Regions from separate parts of the Synechococcus sp. R5-12 genome, predicted to be linked through region 2. Evidence: predicted binding sites of a transcription regulator. Region 2 holds the regulator's gene; the other holds the start of a gene.

Region 1 (7,072 bases), on a different contig from region 2:
CTGAACCATGTTCAGGGGAGTTCAGCGTGAATGTATCAGGTCAGCCCCAGCCCTAGGGCAAGATGAGCATGCCATCCCCAAAGGAATAGAAGCGATATCCCTGCTCGATGGCCTCTCGGTAGAGAGCCAGCAGCCTTTGCCGCCCGATCAGCGCAGCCACCAGCATCATCAGGCTGGAGCGGGGCAGGTGAAAATTGGTGACCAGTCCCTGAACCACCCGCCAGGAGTAGCCGGGGTAGATGAAGAGATCGCTTTTCCCCTGCCAAGGCTGCAAGGTGCCAGAGGCTGCCGCGGTTTCCAAAGAGCGCACCACAGTCGTTCCCACCGCGATCACCCGCCCCCCTCGGGCTTGGGCTTTTTGGATGGCTGCCACCGTTTCTGCCGGCACCTTGAGCCACTCGCTGTGGAGACGATGCTCGGTTACCCGCTCCGCTTCCACCGGTCGGAAGGTACCCAAGCCGATGTTCAGGGTGATGTAGGCCGTTTGGATCCCTTTTTGGGCCAGCCGCTCCAGCAGCTCCTGGGTAAAGTGCAGCCCTGCCGTGGGAGCAGCCACCGAGCCGGGGTGTTTGGCCCAGAGGGTTTGGTAGTCTTCAGGGCGAACTTGTCCTGAGCCTGGGGATCTGGAAGCCTTGATGTAGGGAGGAAGCGGGATCCGGCCCACCTGTTCCAGGATTTCCTCAAAAGGTTGCGCCCCTTCCCACTCAAACTGCACCACTCGCCCGCCGGTTTCCAGATCCAAAGCCAGAATGGTGGCCCTCAGCCCAGAGGGGGATCCCTGCTTGCTCCAAAAACCAATCCGATCCCCCACCTTCACCCGTTTGCCCGGCCTGACCAAAACCCGCCAGCTCCACGCCTGATCCGGCAGAGGTTGCGCGGCGGCAGGGATCCCTTCCAGGCAAGGCTCCAGCAGCAACACTTCGACCCGCGCCCCAGAGGGTTCCTTAGCCCCGAACAGGCGGGCCGGGATCACCTTGGTATCGTTGAGAACCAGCAGATCCCCCTCCCGCAGGTAGTCAGGCAGATGGCAGAAGCGGCGATGCTCGTGCCTATCCGGGTACACCACCAGCATCCGCGCCTGATCCCTGGGCTCCACCGGCGTTTGCGCAATCCGATCTGGAGGGAGGGTGTAGTCGTAGGAAGCTGTGAGCAGATCCGGATTGGGCTCCCTATCGCCCAAAGGCTCAGCCTCACCGGGGGGAGCGGCAGCAGGCGAAAAAGAGTCATCCATGGAGATGAATCAAGATGGGGTTCTACGTGGATCCAGCATAGCCAACCGGATCCCGCCAACCCTCTCCCTTTTGAGGGAAGCAGCTAAACCTTGGCCACCACCACCTGCTGCGGCTGATCCTGATACTTGCCAGCGCGGTCGGCGTAGGTCACTTGGCAGGGATCCCCTTCCAGAAACAGAAGCTGGACCACCCCTTCGTTAGCGTACACACGGCAGTCGGCGCTGGAGGCGTTGGAAAACTCCAGAGTGAGATAGCCCCGCCATCCCGCCTCAGCGGGCGTCAGGTTGGCAATCAGGCCCACCCTGGCATAGGAAGATTTGCCAATGCAGATCACGGTAATGTTATCCGGAACTTGCAGCCGCTCCAAAGACACCCCCAACCCATAGGAGTGGGCCGGGATGATAAAGTAATCCCCCATCTCGTCGTGGTGCAGCTCCACCGCTTCCAGATTCTTGGGGTTAAACCGTTTGGGATCCACCACTGTGCCGGGCACATGGCGAAAGATCTTGAACTCCACCGGCGACAGGCGGATGTCGTAGCCATAGGAGGACAGCCCGTAACTCAAAACAGGCCGAGATTCAACAGCGCGCACCAGCTCAGGACAGAAGGGCTCAATCATCCCTCGCCGCGCTTGCTCACAGATCCAGCGGTCGTTTTTCAACATGGCTACAGCCGGCTTCCTGGAGAGTGAGGGCACATCTGGTGGACAAGCTCCAGTCTTATTGGGACTCTGCCCCCCTGACGCGACCCGTGTTGCCTAGGTCTTTCGGAGCGGAAACTGTTTGCGCTAGCGGTGCGGAGCAACATGGGCTGCTGTAGGCATAGCACCTGTGCCGCTGACTTGAGGGGGATCCAGAGAGCAGGCAACATTCCCATCGGCAGTGCGCAGCCCTGGGCCTGGGATGCCACGTAGGCGCAGCTGCGTGATCAAGTCGGCCCGCTCCAGAAACGAATCTGGCATCTCCGGCCCGGTGATCACCATGTCCATGGAGATGGGGCGCTGGTCGATTAAGCTCAGCACTTCCGCTTCTGGGATCAGGCCCAACTTCACAGCCAAGCTCAGCTCATCCAACACCACCAAGTCATAGCGGCCACTCCTGACAGCCTCCTGGGTAAATTGCCACAGCTCATCCAATGCCACCCGCTCCTCAGGCTCTAGGTGAGGTGTATCGATGCAGCGGTGCAGGCGACAACGAACCCACTCCAAGGATCTGCCCAGGGAGAGACGATTTGCGGGCCCCTGATTGATCCCACCCTTGAGAAATTGCACGATCAGCACCCGCGTTCCCTGGCCTGCCAAGCGCATCGCCTGAGCCATGACAGGCGTAAACATGCCCCGGCTGGGGTGGGTGTAAAGCTGCAGGGATCCCTGGGGAACCAACTGGGCGGAGAGGGATCCATTCTGCTGAAGGAAAAGCTCGCCGGCAGCAGGGCTGGCTTGAGCCGCAGGCTGTTTGGCGCGGGCTACAGGAGCGGCATCCTTGGAGGAAGGCATAGGATTTGGAGAAGCAGTGCAAACCACGTTCTATCTCGCGAGCAGGCTAGAGAACACGGCCCTAGGTTACAAGGCCTACAAGTGGTGGAGAGCGTCGGCTATGGATTCCATGAAACACCACCTGTGCGTATCCGTCAATGAGTCGGTTCTGCTTCTAGCTGGCATACAAATCATCCCCAATAGAGTAATAGAAAATACAATCCTTGCCCATCCTAGCCTTTTGGCACAAGAGGCAATACCTGAAAAGCTTTGACAGGGGATCTCAATAAAATTTCAGGCCTAGCCCAGAAGCTTGTGTGTGGGGCTATCTCACTTGAGTATAGAGGTGCTCTATAAAAATTTGAGAAAAAGATCAATTTCTTCCAAATAAGATTAACTCTCACAAACAGGAATGCCAGTACCAGCAGCCCACCCACGAGAGAGGAGCAAGGGTCAACCTACCCCAAAAGCCTTGTCCACCAGGAGAGATAGTCATTTTTAAAACAACTATACATTTGGTCGGGAGCCGGGTAGGCCTACACATTAGCGAACATTCGTAGTAGAGAGAATTGTAACCAAAAGTCCAAGGAGTTAATTTCTAACCTCGAGAGTGAAGAAATATAAATTCGTCAATCATCTTCGTCAAAAAATGGATTATTGACAATACTTTTTTGAAAACCAGCATCTGATTTAGCAGAAGCGTAAAGAATTGCGTGCCTTTTATACTCTGAGGTCGTCTTCTTCAAGAGATCGCCTCTTTGATCATTTTTCTTACCGGTCTCAAGGCCAATGTTTTCTACTTAAATCTCTATTTCTGTTATGAGAAATGAGCATTGGGCGTTCAGTTTGGATCCTACTTAAAATTGACCTGAAAAAGCTCTGGGGCTTTGGGTGCTGAGATTGCCGGGATCCCATTGCGCAATCAAAGCCGAGTCCTTCCTCTGGCGGGGGGAGAGATCTTTTTCTTGAGAAGGTAGATCCAATCCTGGAGAATACCTGCCCCCTCCTCCAATCAGCCAGGAAGTCCGGGGATCCCACCCTCGATCCCTGGATCAAAGGGAAAAGACTCTATCCCGCCGGCACAAAAGTTTTCTGTCACCGACTTGGGCTTGGGAAAAACCCTAGGCCATTGTGAACTCGGGGTGTACGCCGCCGGGAGGGACTGGGATCCGTCTCGCTGTTGAGTGGGCTGGCTTCTGGGTGTCGGTGTTCCCAATTGACGGCTTCTCCCCCCAGCACCAAGGTGGAAGCATTGCCCCCATCCAAGTTCAAGGCATGGCGACAGCCCAATTGCTGCATCAACTGCGCCATCTCCAGCAGGGTGAGCCCTTGATTTTCCTGGGCATTGCCGGCGGTCACCAGCAGCAAATGTCCGCTGTCCAGTTGGCCAATGGCACTGCGGGCGGCTCGCTGCCTGCGAAAGAGGGGCTGAAATCCCTCCAATCGGGCATCCAAAACCACCTGTCCATCCAAGAGCAAGAGCGGCCCTGCGCCCAAGAGGTGAGGATAGGCTTCCAGCTCAGGCGGATCCAAGCGCAGATAAAAGCTGAGGCGATCCCCGGGAACCAGCTTGCGGGCTTCTAGGGCACCTTCTAGCCCCCGCCCTGCCAATACATACCCCTCACTGGGAATCTGTACCGTTAAACTGCCGGCCAGGCCAGCCATCAGAATCTCTTGCACCCGATCCTCCCGCACCATCACGAGCATTTCGTCGTCCGTTTGGGTGGTGTAGGTGGATCCCCAGTCGGGGGTGAACTGGGAGATGCCGGGCAGGATATAGCCTGTATTGATGCCCACCACTGGGATTTGATCCCCAATGGCATTGCGCAGCTCTGCTTGCATCCGCAAACGGGCAAAGCGCACGGATCCCCCTTCTTGCCCTGCCGTCCCATCCGACCAGGCGATGACCCCACGACCCAAAATGGGGCTGGAGATCCAACGGCCATCCCGACGAATTGCCCCCAGCGGCTGACGGGTGTTGCGGTTGAAAAACCCACCGTTAATGGCGGCTACTGCCCCCTGTTCGGGGCCAAAGGAAGACAGCTCCCCCAAACCCACCAGCCCCGCGCGTGCAGCCCAGATAGGCCGCAGTTGGCCCGCTGCGAGAGAAATGACCACGATAGAAACGGGGATCCGATTGTCTCCAACCCAAACCTCCTTCTGGTACAAAGGGATCCCTTGCACCACCCGCACCGGCTGCACACCGAGGGTCACCTGAGCTTGAGCAGCCACGCTGGGCAAAAAGAGAGCAGCAGTGCAGGCTAACCCCCAGCCCATGACCCAGGCGCTCAGCTTGGTTTTGGACATGTCTTCACGTCTTTAGGGCTTCACCATTGTCATTGGGAGATGATTATCCCCCTGCGGCAAAGGTTCCCATCACAATGAGCGACAACAGGATCCCGGGAAAGAGCAGCGTCACCAAGATCAGCAGTTCGGAAAGGGTCATCGGGGAATGCTACCTACTTAAGGATTGAGCCAACACAGCAGCCCTAATTTTCACCCTAGCGATCCTATGGAAGTGGCCCAGGATCCCTTTGGGATCCCTTAACACTCGATCACCGGTTTTTGCGGCTGCCCGTGCATGCCATCTCTCGCTCTGCCGACAGTATCCTGGCAAGGGGAAAGCCTTATCCAACGGTTCCTATGGGCATCCAAGGCAAACGCATTGCCGTCGAACCCGGCCATCTTCGCCCCTGGCTCAAAGAGGCTGTTTTGGCAGGGGGTGGCGAAATTGTGCCCCTGGCAGAAGCAGAAGCCTTGGTCTGGGCCGATGCCTTTGATGTGCCCGGCCTGAAGTGCTGTCTGGCGGAAGGGAAAGGGATCCGCTGGGTGCAGCTGCCCTGGGCGGGGGTAGAGCCTTTTGTCCGGGCAGGGGTTTTGCATCCTGCCTATGTGTGGACTTGTGGCAAGGGAGTCTATGCTCAACCGGTGGCAGAACATGCCTTGGCCTTGACCTTGGCCGGCTTGCGCGACTTGAAGATCCGCGCCTTGGCCCAAACGTGGCAGGAAGGCTCCGGTACCAGCCTCTGGGGCAGCCGCGTGGTCATTTTTGGGGCCGGGGGCATCGCCCAAGAGTTGATCAAGCTGTTGCAGCCTTTTCAGTGCTCCATCGACGTGGTGCGTCGCAAGGCGGATCCCTTGCCGGGGGCCACGCGGGTGGTGACACTCGCGGAACGGCAAACGGTGTTGGCAGGGGCAGATGTGGTGATCCTGGCTTTGGCCCTCACGCCGGAAACCGAGGGGATCATCGCCCAAGCTGAGTTGGAGCAGATGGGATCCCAGTGCTGGCTGGTGAATGTGGCGCGAGGCAAGCACATCGTGACCTCCGACTTGGTGGCCGCCCTGCAGCAGGGGGTCATTCGCGGGGCCGCCTTGGATGTCACGGATCCCGAACCCCTACCGGATGGGCATCCCCTCTGGAGCTTGCCCAACTGCCTGATTACCCCCCACACTGCTCTTACCGATGCCATGATTGTCCCAGCCCTCTCTAAGCGGGTGCGAGAAAATGTGCGGCGCTTCCGGGCCGGGGATCCCTTGCTGGGGGTGGTGGATCCGGTTTTGGGGTATTGAGTCCTCTAGCCCCCCTCCCTTGGGGAGCCTGGGATCAGAACATTTGGCGCCAAACCCTACTGCGAAGCCATCTCCCGCACGCGGGCAGCAATGGCCTTGGCCATTTCCTGAGTGCCGACGGGATCCCCTGTGGCCAGGTCATAGGTGACCTGCTTGCCCTCGGCGATCACCGCCTGCACCGCCGCCTCCACCCTTGCGGCAGCCTCTCGCTCTCCTAGGTAGCGCAGCATCATCGCCCCGGAGAGGATCAGAGCGCAGGGGTTGACTTTGTTTTGGCCAGCGTACTTGGGAGCAGAGCCGTGAATGGCCTCAAAAACCGCAATGCCGTCGCCGATGTTGGCCCCCGGCGCCACCCCCAGCCCGCCGATCATCCCCGCGCACAAGTCGGAAATGATGTCCCCATAGAGGTTGGTGAGCACCAGCACATCGTAGAGCTGCGGCTTTTGCATCAGTTGCATGCACATGTTGTCCACGATGCGATCTTCAAACTCGATGTCGGGATACTCCTGGGCCACCTCCCGCGCCACCTGCAGAAACAAGCCATCGGTGAATTTCATGATGTTGGCTTTGTGCACTGCCGTCACCTTCTTGCGGCCATTCTGGCGGGCGTACTCAAAGGCAAATTTGACAATGCGGCGGCTGCCGAAGTCCGAAATGGGCTTGATGCCGATGGCGGATCCCTCGCGGATGGGTTTGCCGGAAAGGCGCATCATTTCCTCCCGCGCCTGGATGGCTTCCGGCGTGCCCCGTTCAAACTCGATCCCGGCATAGAGATCTTCGGTATTTTCCCGCACCA
Region 2 (8,928 bases):
CCATCCAGGAAGGGGGTACAGGTCGGCATCCATAGCTGGAATCCGAGCCATCGTAGCTGCGGGGATCCCGCTGGTACTCCATCAAGGCTTGAAGGGTATCTCGGGGTGGAGTGGCACCGCGCAAGTCCTTCAAAGAGAGGGAAATGTTGGGAGCCGGCAAAGTGGCACCGCCCACATGACAATTCAAACAGGCGGACTGAAAACGATTTTTGCCGTCCGTGAGCTGCTCTGGGGTAAAGGTGAGGGTATGCCCTGCGGCATCTAGAGGCAATTCCACAGGGCCACTCACCCGCAAATACTGGTTCACGTAAGGATCAATGCGGGCAGCCACCGGACTGGCCAGCCCCAGCCACAACAAAGCTAGGATCCCGACCCAGGCCCAGAGGCGAGACGGGATCCGCCATCTCATAGGCAACTTCTGATCCAGATGCGGCATTAGAGATAGGCTGATAGGTCGCTGTGGCTTTCGTTCTTGGTACCACCCCAGCCGGGAACGGTCTTGGCCTGCACCAGAATGTAGCCCGCAATCAGCTTCAGATCCTCGTCGGTGAGGTTGCGCAGACGTGGATACTCACTGGTGAGCTGGGTGTTGGGGTGATACTCCAACAGAGACTCCACCCCGTCATAGGTGACTGGATTCTTGATGTAATCCACAATCGCCAGCACATTATCCCGTGGGGGAGTTGCCCCCTCCAGATCCGAAAGCTTCAAGCTCACATCCGGGTTGGGATAGGTCTGGCCGCCCACATGGCACTGGGCGCATGCGGTGTTGAATAGCTTCTTCCCTTTGGCCAACTGGGCTTCGGTAAAGGTAATAGACTCAGTTGGCGACAGAGCCACTGCAGGAATATCCCTAGCTGCAAACACTGGAGCCAGACCCCAGCCAAACCCAGCCATCAACGCAGCCAACAGCAGGACAAGCAACCGACGACGCGCTGGCGCAAACACCTTCTGAAAAGAAAAAGCTTTGCTAAACATGGTTCTCCGTAGATCAGCCTAGAAAGAGGAGAGGTGGGCTCCACTCCAGCCACAAACCCGACAACAGGATCAAGAATAGACCATTAAGAGATCATTTGCAGATGGGATCCGGGATAGTTTCCCAATGGTTCCATTTGCCTTTGGTGTTAAGTTTGATTACGGAGCTATGGCCTGTTGGGAGTCTGTTGGCCGAGAGCTGACTTGGCCACAGCCCAGTCGAGACAACTGAGCAGGTAATGAGCAGGTAATATAGAGCTTGGCTTGCTTGCCTGGCAACCTCAGAGCAGGAGAATACGGCAGACTCCGTTCCAGGTTTTCCCCATGTCCTCTATCCGATTCCAGCCGTTGCGGGTGGCTTTCACCTGTGCGGATCCCAGTCAAGTGCAAATGCCCGTTGCCGATTTGCTGGCGGCCTTGCCGGCCTCACCGCTTCTGACCTACACAGACCCGGAAGCAGCGGACTTGCGGGTAGAGCTGTTGCCCGATGCCACTTATCACTTTTACCGGCGGGGGGAAGAGGTGGCTCTGGCGGCCTTCCGGATCCCAGTGAAGAAGCTACTGGCCCTGCCTCGCAAGCTGGTGCGGCTGTTGGAGCACGTGGCTGCTTTTGGTAATCTTTTGAACCTGCAACCTGCCAGCGATGCGCTGAGCAGCATCTTGGAAGTGGAATTTCTCCAACTGGAAACCCCGGCCAGCAGCTCTGCCCCTGCCGAAGTGAGCCCCCTGCCGCGGGATCCCCAAGGGAAAGTGCAAATCCAAGCAGGCCGCAACCTGGCCATTGCCTTGAGAAACAGAGCCCCCACTCCAGTGCATGTTTATGTCACCGTCTTTGACGAGCGGCGGTACAGCGTGGATTTGGTTTACCCCTATCAACCAGATCTGCCTGCCCGTTTACGCCCCAACGAGAGCCTGCTGATTGGCTCTGGCCCCCGCTACCTGCTGCAGATGCAGCTGCCAGAAGGAACAGACGTAGCGGTGGATCGCTTCAAAATCTGGGTCAGCAGCACCAGCATGCAGCCAGGCATTATGGTGATGCCCCCTCTGGGGCAACGGCTGGAACCTCCCTCAGAAGATCCCTACGGGGCCGGATCCCGCCTGGATCGGGAAGTCCGGCTGGCCATTCTGGGCAAAGCAGGCAGCACTCCCATGCCAGCTTTTGCGGAGGATCCCTGGTGGTGTATGGAGCAAGCCGTCAAGATTGTGGCCTAGCTAGCTTTTGTCAGGTGCTCTTTCGGACATGACTTTTCAGAATTTTGATAAAGGTCGGCTCAACATCGTCAACGCCGATTACTGACAGCTTATAACTGGAAGACAGGCTAATTTTCTTATCCTGATCAACATCAGTCAAGACTACAAAAGCCTGATTCTGCTGAAGACCAAGACTGGAAGCCAACCTAGAGTACTTGTCTATACTTTCATGATAATCACCCGTTTTGGATTCTACCCAGTAAAACTTATCATTGACATAAAAGAATAAATCTATTTCAAAATCATTTCCATCCGGCAAAGTAACTTGAGTATTCATGATGTAAGAAAAACTGATCTTTTTGCCTTGCTGACTGGCAATCTTTACTAGCTTTTCTTTGACATATCGCTCCAGCCATCCTCCTGATAGAAAGTTCAATGCATTTGGGTCTCTGCTCGGCTTTGCTTCTATAGATCTAGGAGACTTCAAATAATGGTACTCCTCCAAGAAGGCGATACTATAGAGCATATTCGCAAGTTGGCAACTATCTGATACTACCTGGTTTGGCTCGTCTTTCAGAATCAGGGAGAAAGCCTCTCCTTCGTTCATGTTTGACTTTATCGACTTGTAGAGTTTTCTAATTGAATAATATCTATCTCCCATAAAGTTGGATATCTGATTTAGCTTGCTGTTCAGTTTGCTACCAACCCTACTTGCTTCCTTGGTTTCCAAGCTTTTAATTCTTATTCCTTTAGACCACAGAAACAGAAATAAAGCTAACCTCAACTTATCACGGCTGATATGATCAATGACTTCCTGGAAACTTTCCTCAAGCGCTTTGACAACAGCAACTTCTTGTGAGTCCCAACTTACTGCTTGATTTGTCGCTCGATTTTCCAGAATGGCTAGCTGATTGTTCAGTTGCTGGCCATGTTCGGCCAACTTTACAGATATAGCTTGTAGAAGGTCTCTGCCCCAGTCCTGTAGCAAGCTTTGCTGGCTGTCAGCAAGGCGAAATTTAAACTCTTCAAGGGTAGCTTGGACGGCCTGTAACTTTTCCTGTAACTTTTGAGAAATCTTGTCTACCAATCCTTCGCTCAACTTGATGAGTGCTTTGTCCGGGTTGTTGAGTTCTTGGCTGCGTTGGCTTAGCTGCGAAGATATATCTCTGATAATCTCTCGTTTCCAGATTTCCAGTTTAGGACTGGCCCCATACTGGCGAGCAACGTAAATGCCTACCGAGAAACCAACAGCTGCCCCAATCAATAAAACCAAAACTAAGTCCATCAGATACTCCTGTCCTCTGCTGCTGTTACTTTTCTTTCCAGTTAACTGGATTACCTGCTTGCCTCAACATGCTAGGAGGAGATAGGTGAATTTTCAAGCAGATGGGGACCTGCCTCTGACCGAAGCTGGGCGCCGACAAGGGATCCCAGCCAGCCTTGCTGAAGAGCTTCTTGAGCAGGAGTCAGTTCAGGCAACACCTCCAACGTGTAGACATCGGGCCGAGGGGGATCCAACGGGATCCAGAAATGTTTCAACTGATCGGCTTGAAAAACGCTCAAACAAATGATCTGGTGGGGCTGATAGGCCGTCAAGCGTTCCGCCAAGTTGGCAGCGCTCACCCTGAACCCATCCAGGGCCACCAGCTCATCGCCGGCCCAGATGCCCGCTTTTTGCGCCGGGGATCCCATCTCCACTGTGCTGATGCGATTGCCCTCGCCGTTGAAATTAAGGCCCAGGTATGGGATGGGGTTGGGGCGGCTGAAGTGGGCTTTAAGGGTGAGGCCAAAGGGGCGTAGGTAAGTGTTGTAGTCTAGCTCTTCCGTGCCTTCCACATAGGCGGAGAAAAACCGGCCAAGATCGGCACCAGCTGCCCGCTCAAACGCCTCCTGCAAGTCTTGGTCGCTGTAGCCCTTCTCTGACCGACCAAAGCGCTGCCACAGATCCTGCAAAGCTGTATCCAGGGATCCCTGACCGCCGGAAAGGTGGCGAATGTGCAGATCCAGCAGCCAACAGACCAAAGCCCCTTTTAAGTAATAAGAAACCTGGCTGTTGAGGGTGTTTTCGTGGGGGCGGTAGAGTTTGATCCAGGTGTCGAAGCTGGACTCCCGCAGCGATTGCACGGCCCGGCCCGGAGTACGCTGTAAGCGACCAATCTGTTCGGAAAGAATCTTCAAGAAATCGCCGGCACTGAGGATCCCTGCCCTCAATAAGATGACGTTTTCGTAATAGCTGGTCGCCCCCTCACAAAACCACAGACATTCCAGATAATTTTCCTGGTTGTAATCGATCTTTTCCAATGCCAGCGGACGCAGACGCTTGACATTCCAGGCATGAAACAACTCGTGGGCCAGCAAAGACAAAAAGCGCCGATAGGACTCCGGCTGATGCAGCTCTAGCCCAGAGTAAAGAAGGGTGGTGCTGTACTTGTGCTCAAGGCCACCAAATCCTCCCGGCGACAAATGCACAATGAACCAGTAGCGGTCGTAGGGTAGCCCACCGAAAAACGCGGCTGTGGTTTTGACAATCGCCTTAGCATCAGCGACAGCCCGCTCCACATCCAGAGTGCCCGACCCCCAAACCACAAAGTAATGGGGGATCCCTTCCACCTCAAACGATTGCACTCGATGTGGACCCACCTCCACCGGGCTATCCACCAGCTCGTCGTAGTCTTCCGCCACAAAAGACTGGCCGGAAGTGGGATCCTCAGAAGGAGAGGTCAAGGGCCGCAAACTGGTGGCGATGTGCCAATCCGGCTTGGGGGGGATCACCGTCAAAGTGTGGGGTTCCCGCTCGCGACCGGGCACGTAGAGGAAGAGCGCTGCCCCGTTGAAATAGGCGTGGGTCAAATCCAGATGGTTCGTGCGCACCGTCAGCTCATAGGCATAGACCCGGTAGCACACCTTCACGGCAGAACAGCCCGGCGGATCGATCTGCCAGGTATTCTTATCCACCTTCCGCCAGGCCAAAGGGATCCCTTGCTCAGTTGCCGCCTGAAACTCCTGCACATGACGGGCATACTCCCGCACCAAGTAGGATCCCGGCGTCCACACCGGCAGTCGCAGCCGCAAAGGCACCTCTGGATCCACCTCTTGGATCTGCAGTTCCACCTCCAGCAGGTGATTGGCCGGATCCGGCATCCGCACTGTGAAATGCTGGCGGCTCAGTTGAGAAGGTGCAGCAACGATAACCTCTGGGATCCCCATAGATAGATAGATAGATAGAATGTTCCAACCCACTCCACTCTCTACCGCCAAGGGCCGACGCAACCCCCAGCGACAATGGCTCTTATCCTAACCCCTGCTTTCGGTTGGGGATCCCTTTCTGGGGCAAAAACGAGACTCAAAAATGTAGCACGTGCTACAAAGATGCCTGGGCAGAACCTTCTACTTTAGGGTAAATCTTGGTATCCTCGTAGATTCTGAAGTCAATGGGCTGCAACCTAGCCTAATGCTTCTAGATTGATCTTAGTAGGTTGATCTTAGGTATAAACTGACCTTAAAAGGTTGATGAGTATGGCGGTGGCCGTAGCGGAAAAATCTCTGATCACAGCCTTCAAGCAATTGGGAGGCCCTCACCATCCTCCGGTTATCGAAACGTTTGAGCGCGGGAAGACCATTTTTTTTCCAGGGGATCCGGCGGAGCGGGTTTACTTTTTGGTGAAGGGAGCCGTTAAGCTCTCGCGGGTCTACGAAATGGGAGAGGAAATCACCGTTGCCCTCCTGCGGGAAAACAGCATCTTCGGCGTGCTCTCCTTTATCACGGGACAGCGCTCCGACCGCTTTTATCACTCGGTGGCTTTTACACCTACCGAGTTGCTCTCTCTACCGATCGAGCAGGTGGAGAAATCCCTACAGGAGAACGCCGAACTGGCCATGTTGCTGGTTAAAAGCCTGTCGTCTCGTATCTTGCAAACGGAGATGATGATCGAGACGCTGGCTCATCGCGACATGGGATCCCGTCTGGTCAGCTTTTTGTTGATTCTCTGTCGCGATTTCGGGGTGCCTGGCCCAGATGGGGTCACCATCGATCTCAAGCTGTCTCACCAGGCCATTGCCGAGGCCATTGGCTCAACCCGCGTCACCATCACCCGCCTGTTGGGAGAGCTGCGCAAGAAGAAGTACATCTCCATTCACAAGAAGAAGATCACCGTACACGACCCGATGCGGCTGAGCCATCGCTTTGCCTAGAAGGAAGAGGAGAACACTTCCTGAGCAGCACCTTGCCCAGGCAAACCCCGCTCGACGGCTGGTTGAAGCTCTGGCCGGCCTATGTTCAATCTACTGCTGCAGCCTTGAAGAATCTCTATACCTAAAGGACAGACTTAAAGTTTTCTGGAAGCTGACCGGATCGCGGGCAAAAACCTACTAGTCTATGGGGGGATCTGGCTTTGGCCAGAGCTGTCTAGCCAATTGCTGAGGTGTAACTGTGGAAACGGCCATCGAGTGGATTACCGCCCATGAGATCCTCGACTCGCGAGGACGCCCCACCTTAGAGGCCCTGGTGGGTTTAGCCAATGGGGCGACGGGCTTGGCGCAGGTTCCCAGCGGCGCTTCGACCGGTACCTTTGAGGCCCATGAGCTGCGGGACGGGGATCCCAAACGCTACGGCGGTAAGGGCGTGCTGAGGGCGGTGGAAAACATCCTTGGCCCCATCCAGTCGGAGCTGCAGGGAAAAGATGCCCTCAACCAAGCCCGTATTGACCAGTTGCTGATCGACCTGGACGGCACCCCCAACAAGTCCCGCCTGGGGGCCAACGCTATTTTGGCAGTTTCTCTGGCGACAGCCAAAGCGGCTGCGGAAGCAGTGGGCTTGCCTCTTTACAAATACCTGGGGGGGCCCTTTGCCAACCTGCTGCCGGTGCCGCTGATGAACGTGCTCAACGGCGGCGCCCACGCCGACAACAACGTCGATATTCAAGAATTTATGCTTGTGCCCATTGGAGCGGCCAGCTTTCGCGAGGCGCTGCGCTACGGGGCTGAGGTGTTTGCGGTACTAAAACAAGTGCTGCAGCAGAAGGGGCTGTCCACCGGTGTGGGGGATGAAGGGGGGTTTGCTCCTGATCTCGACTCCAATGCGGCGGCTTTGGATCTGCTGATGACGGCTATTGAACAGGCAGGCTACAAACCGGGAGCAGATATCGCCTTGGCCTTGGATGTGGCCGCCAACGAGCTGCTGCAGGATGGGCAATATCACTTTGAGGGCAAAGCCCACAGCGCGGCTGATATGGTGGCTTACTACCAGCAACTGCTGGCCAACTATCCCATCCTTTCCATTGAAGATGGGCTAGCGGAAGAAGACTGGGCCGGTTGGCAAGCCATGACCGCTCAACTGGGATCCCGGGTACAGCTGGTGGGAGATGACCTGTTTGTAACCAACCTGACCCGCCTGCAAAAGGGTATCGACAGCGCCGCCGCCAACGCCATTTTGATCAAGCCCAACCAAATCGGCACCCTGACGGAGACCGTCTCGGCCATCCAATTGGCAGTTCAAGCCGGCTTTCGCACCATCATCAGCCACCGCTCTGGCGAGACGGAAGACACCACCATTGCCGACTTGGCGGTGGCCACCCGTGCCGGGCAGATCAAAACCGGATCCCTCTGCCGCAGCGAGCGCATTGCCAAGTACAACCAACTGCTGCGCATCGAAGACGAGCTGGGGGAAGCGGCAGTTTATGCCGGTCGGGTGGGCCTGGGTCCTAGAGCTCGCTAACTTCCCGTTCCGTCCCAGGGGATCCCTAGCACCTGCACCAAAAAGGCCCAGCGGTCGGCAGCTTCCTCAATCAGCTTGCTGGTGGGCTTGCCGGCCCCGTGCCCTGCCTTGGTGTCGATGCGGATGAGGATGGGCTGGGATCCCCCCTGGGCTGCCTGCAGGGCAGCGGCAAACTTGAAGCTGTGGGCGGGCACCACCCGGTCGTCGTGATCTGCGGTGGTGATCAGGGTGGCGGGATAGGCAGTGCCGGGCTTGAGGTTGTGCAGAGGGGAATAGGCGTAGAGGGCCTTGAATTCCTCCGGGTTCTCCGGGGATCCGTACTCGGAGATCCAGGCCCAGCCGATGGTGAACTTATGAAAGCGCAGCATGTCGAACACCCCCACTGCCGGCAGGGCCGCTGCAAACAGCTCCGGCCTCTGAACCAGGCAGGCCCCCACCAGCAGGCCGCCGTTGCTGCCGCCGGAGATGGCCAACTTGGCGGGGTTGGTGTAGCCATGGGCTATCAGCCACTCAGCAGCGGCAATAAAGTCGTCGAACACCTTTTGCTTGTTGAGCTTGGTGCCCGCCTGGTGCCACTCTTCTCCGTACTCGCCGCCGCCGCGCAAATTGGGCTGGGCATAGACACCGCCCATTTCCAGCCAGGCCACCAGACCCACTGAAAAGCTGGGGGTAAGTGAGATGCCAAAGCCGCCGTAGCCATACAGCAGAGTGGGGTGATCCCCTGTCCGAGCCAGGCCGCGGCGGTGGACAAGAAACATGGGGATGCGGGTGCCATCTTTGCTGGTGTAGAACACCTGCTGCACCTCGTAGGCCTGGGGATTGAAATCCACCTGGGGCTGACGGAACAGGGTGCTGGTGCCGCTGGTGAAATCGTAGCGGTAGATGGTGGGTGGGGTGGTGAAGCTGGTGAAGGTGTAGAAGGTCTCGGTGTCGTAGCGCTTGCCGCCAAAGCCGCTGGCAGATCCCAGCCCGGGCAGCGGGATTTCTCCTAGGTAGGTGCCGTCTAAAGCAAAGGTCTTGATCTGGGTGTGGGCGTCTTTGAGGTAGAA

Evidence for each region. The regulator NtcA, encoded in region 2, controls nitrogen genes in cyanobacteria. The targets are predictions, from matches to a motif close to GTANCNNNNGNTAC.
Region 1: NW843_RS00430 (cob(I)yrinic acid a,c-diamide adenosyltransferase) is a predicted target of NtcA. The motif match lies at 2,912-2,925, and genes of this name have one in related genera.

What each region holds. Positions count from the first base shown of each region.
Region 1 is NZ_JANSIM010000005.1:29-7,100, forward strand. Features, by position in the region: gene queA (tRNA preQ1(34) S-adenosylmethionine ribosyltransferase-isomerase QueA) at 53-1,231, opposite strand; gene dcd (dCTP deaminase) at 1,315-1,896, opposite strand; gene NW843_RS00430 (cob(I)yrinic acid a,c-diamide adenosyltransferase) at 2,020-2,727, opposite strand; gene NW843_RS00435 (phosphodiester glycosidase family protein) at 3,802-5,013, opposite strand; gene NW843_RS00440 (D-isomer specific 2-hydroxyacid dehydrogenase family protein) at 5,350-6,276, shown strand; gene NW843_RS00445 (isocitrate/isopropylmalate dehydrogenase family protein) at 6,333-7,072, opposite strand, start outside.
Region 2 is NZ_JANSIM010000026.1:96-9,023, forward strand. Features, by position in the region: gene psbV2 (photosystem II cytochrome PsbV2) at 1-409, opposite strand, end outside; gene psbV (photosystem II cytochrome c-550) at 436-978, opposite strand; gene NW843_RS01990 (hypothetical protein) at 1,300-2,187, shown strand; gene NW843_RS01995 (hypothetical protein) at 2,198-3,451, opposite strand; gene NW843_RS02000 (M61 family metallopeptidase) at 3,523-5,424, opposite strand; gene ntcA (global nitrogen regulator NtcA) at 5,683-6,357, shown strand; gene eno (phosphopyruvate hydratase) at 6,596-7,879, shown strand; gene NW843_RS02015 (prolyl oligopeptidase family serine peptidase) at 7,876-8,928, opposite strand, start outside.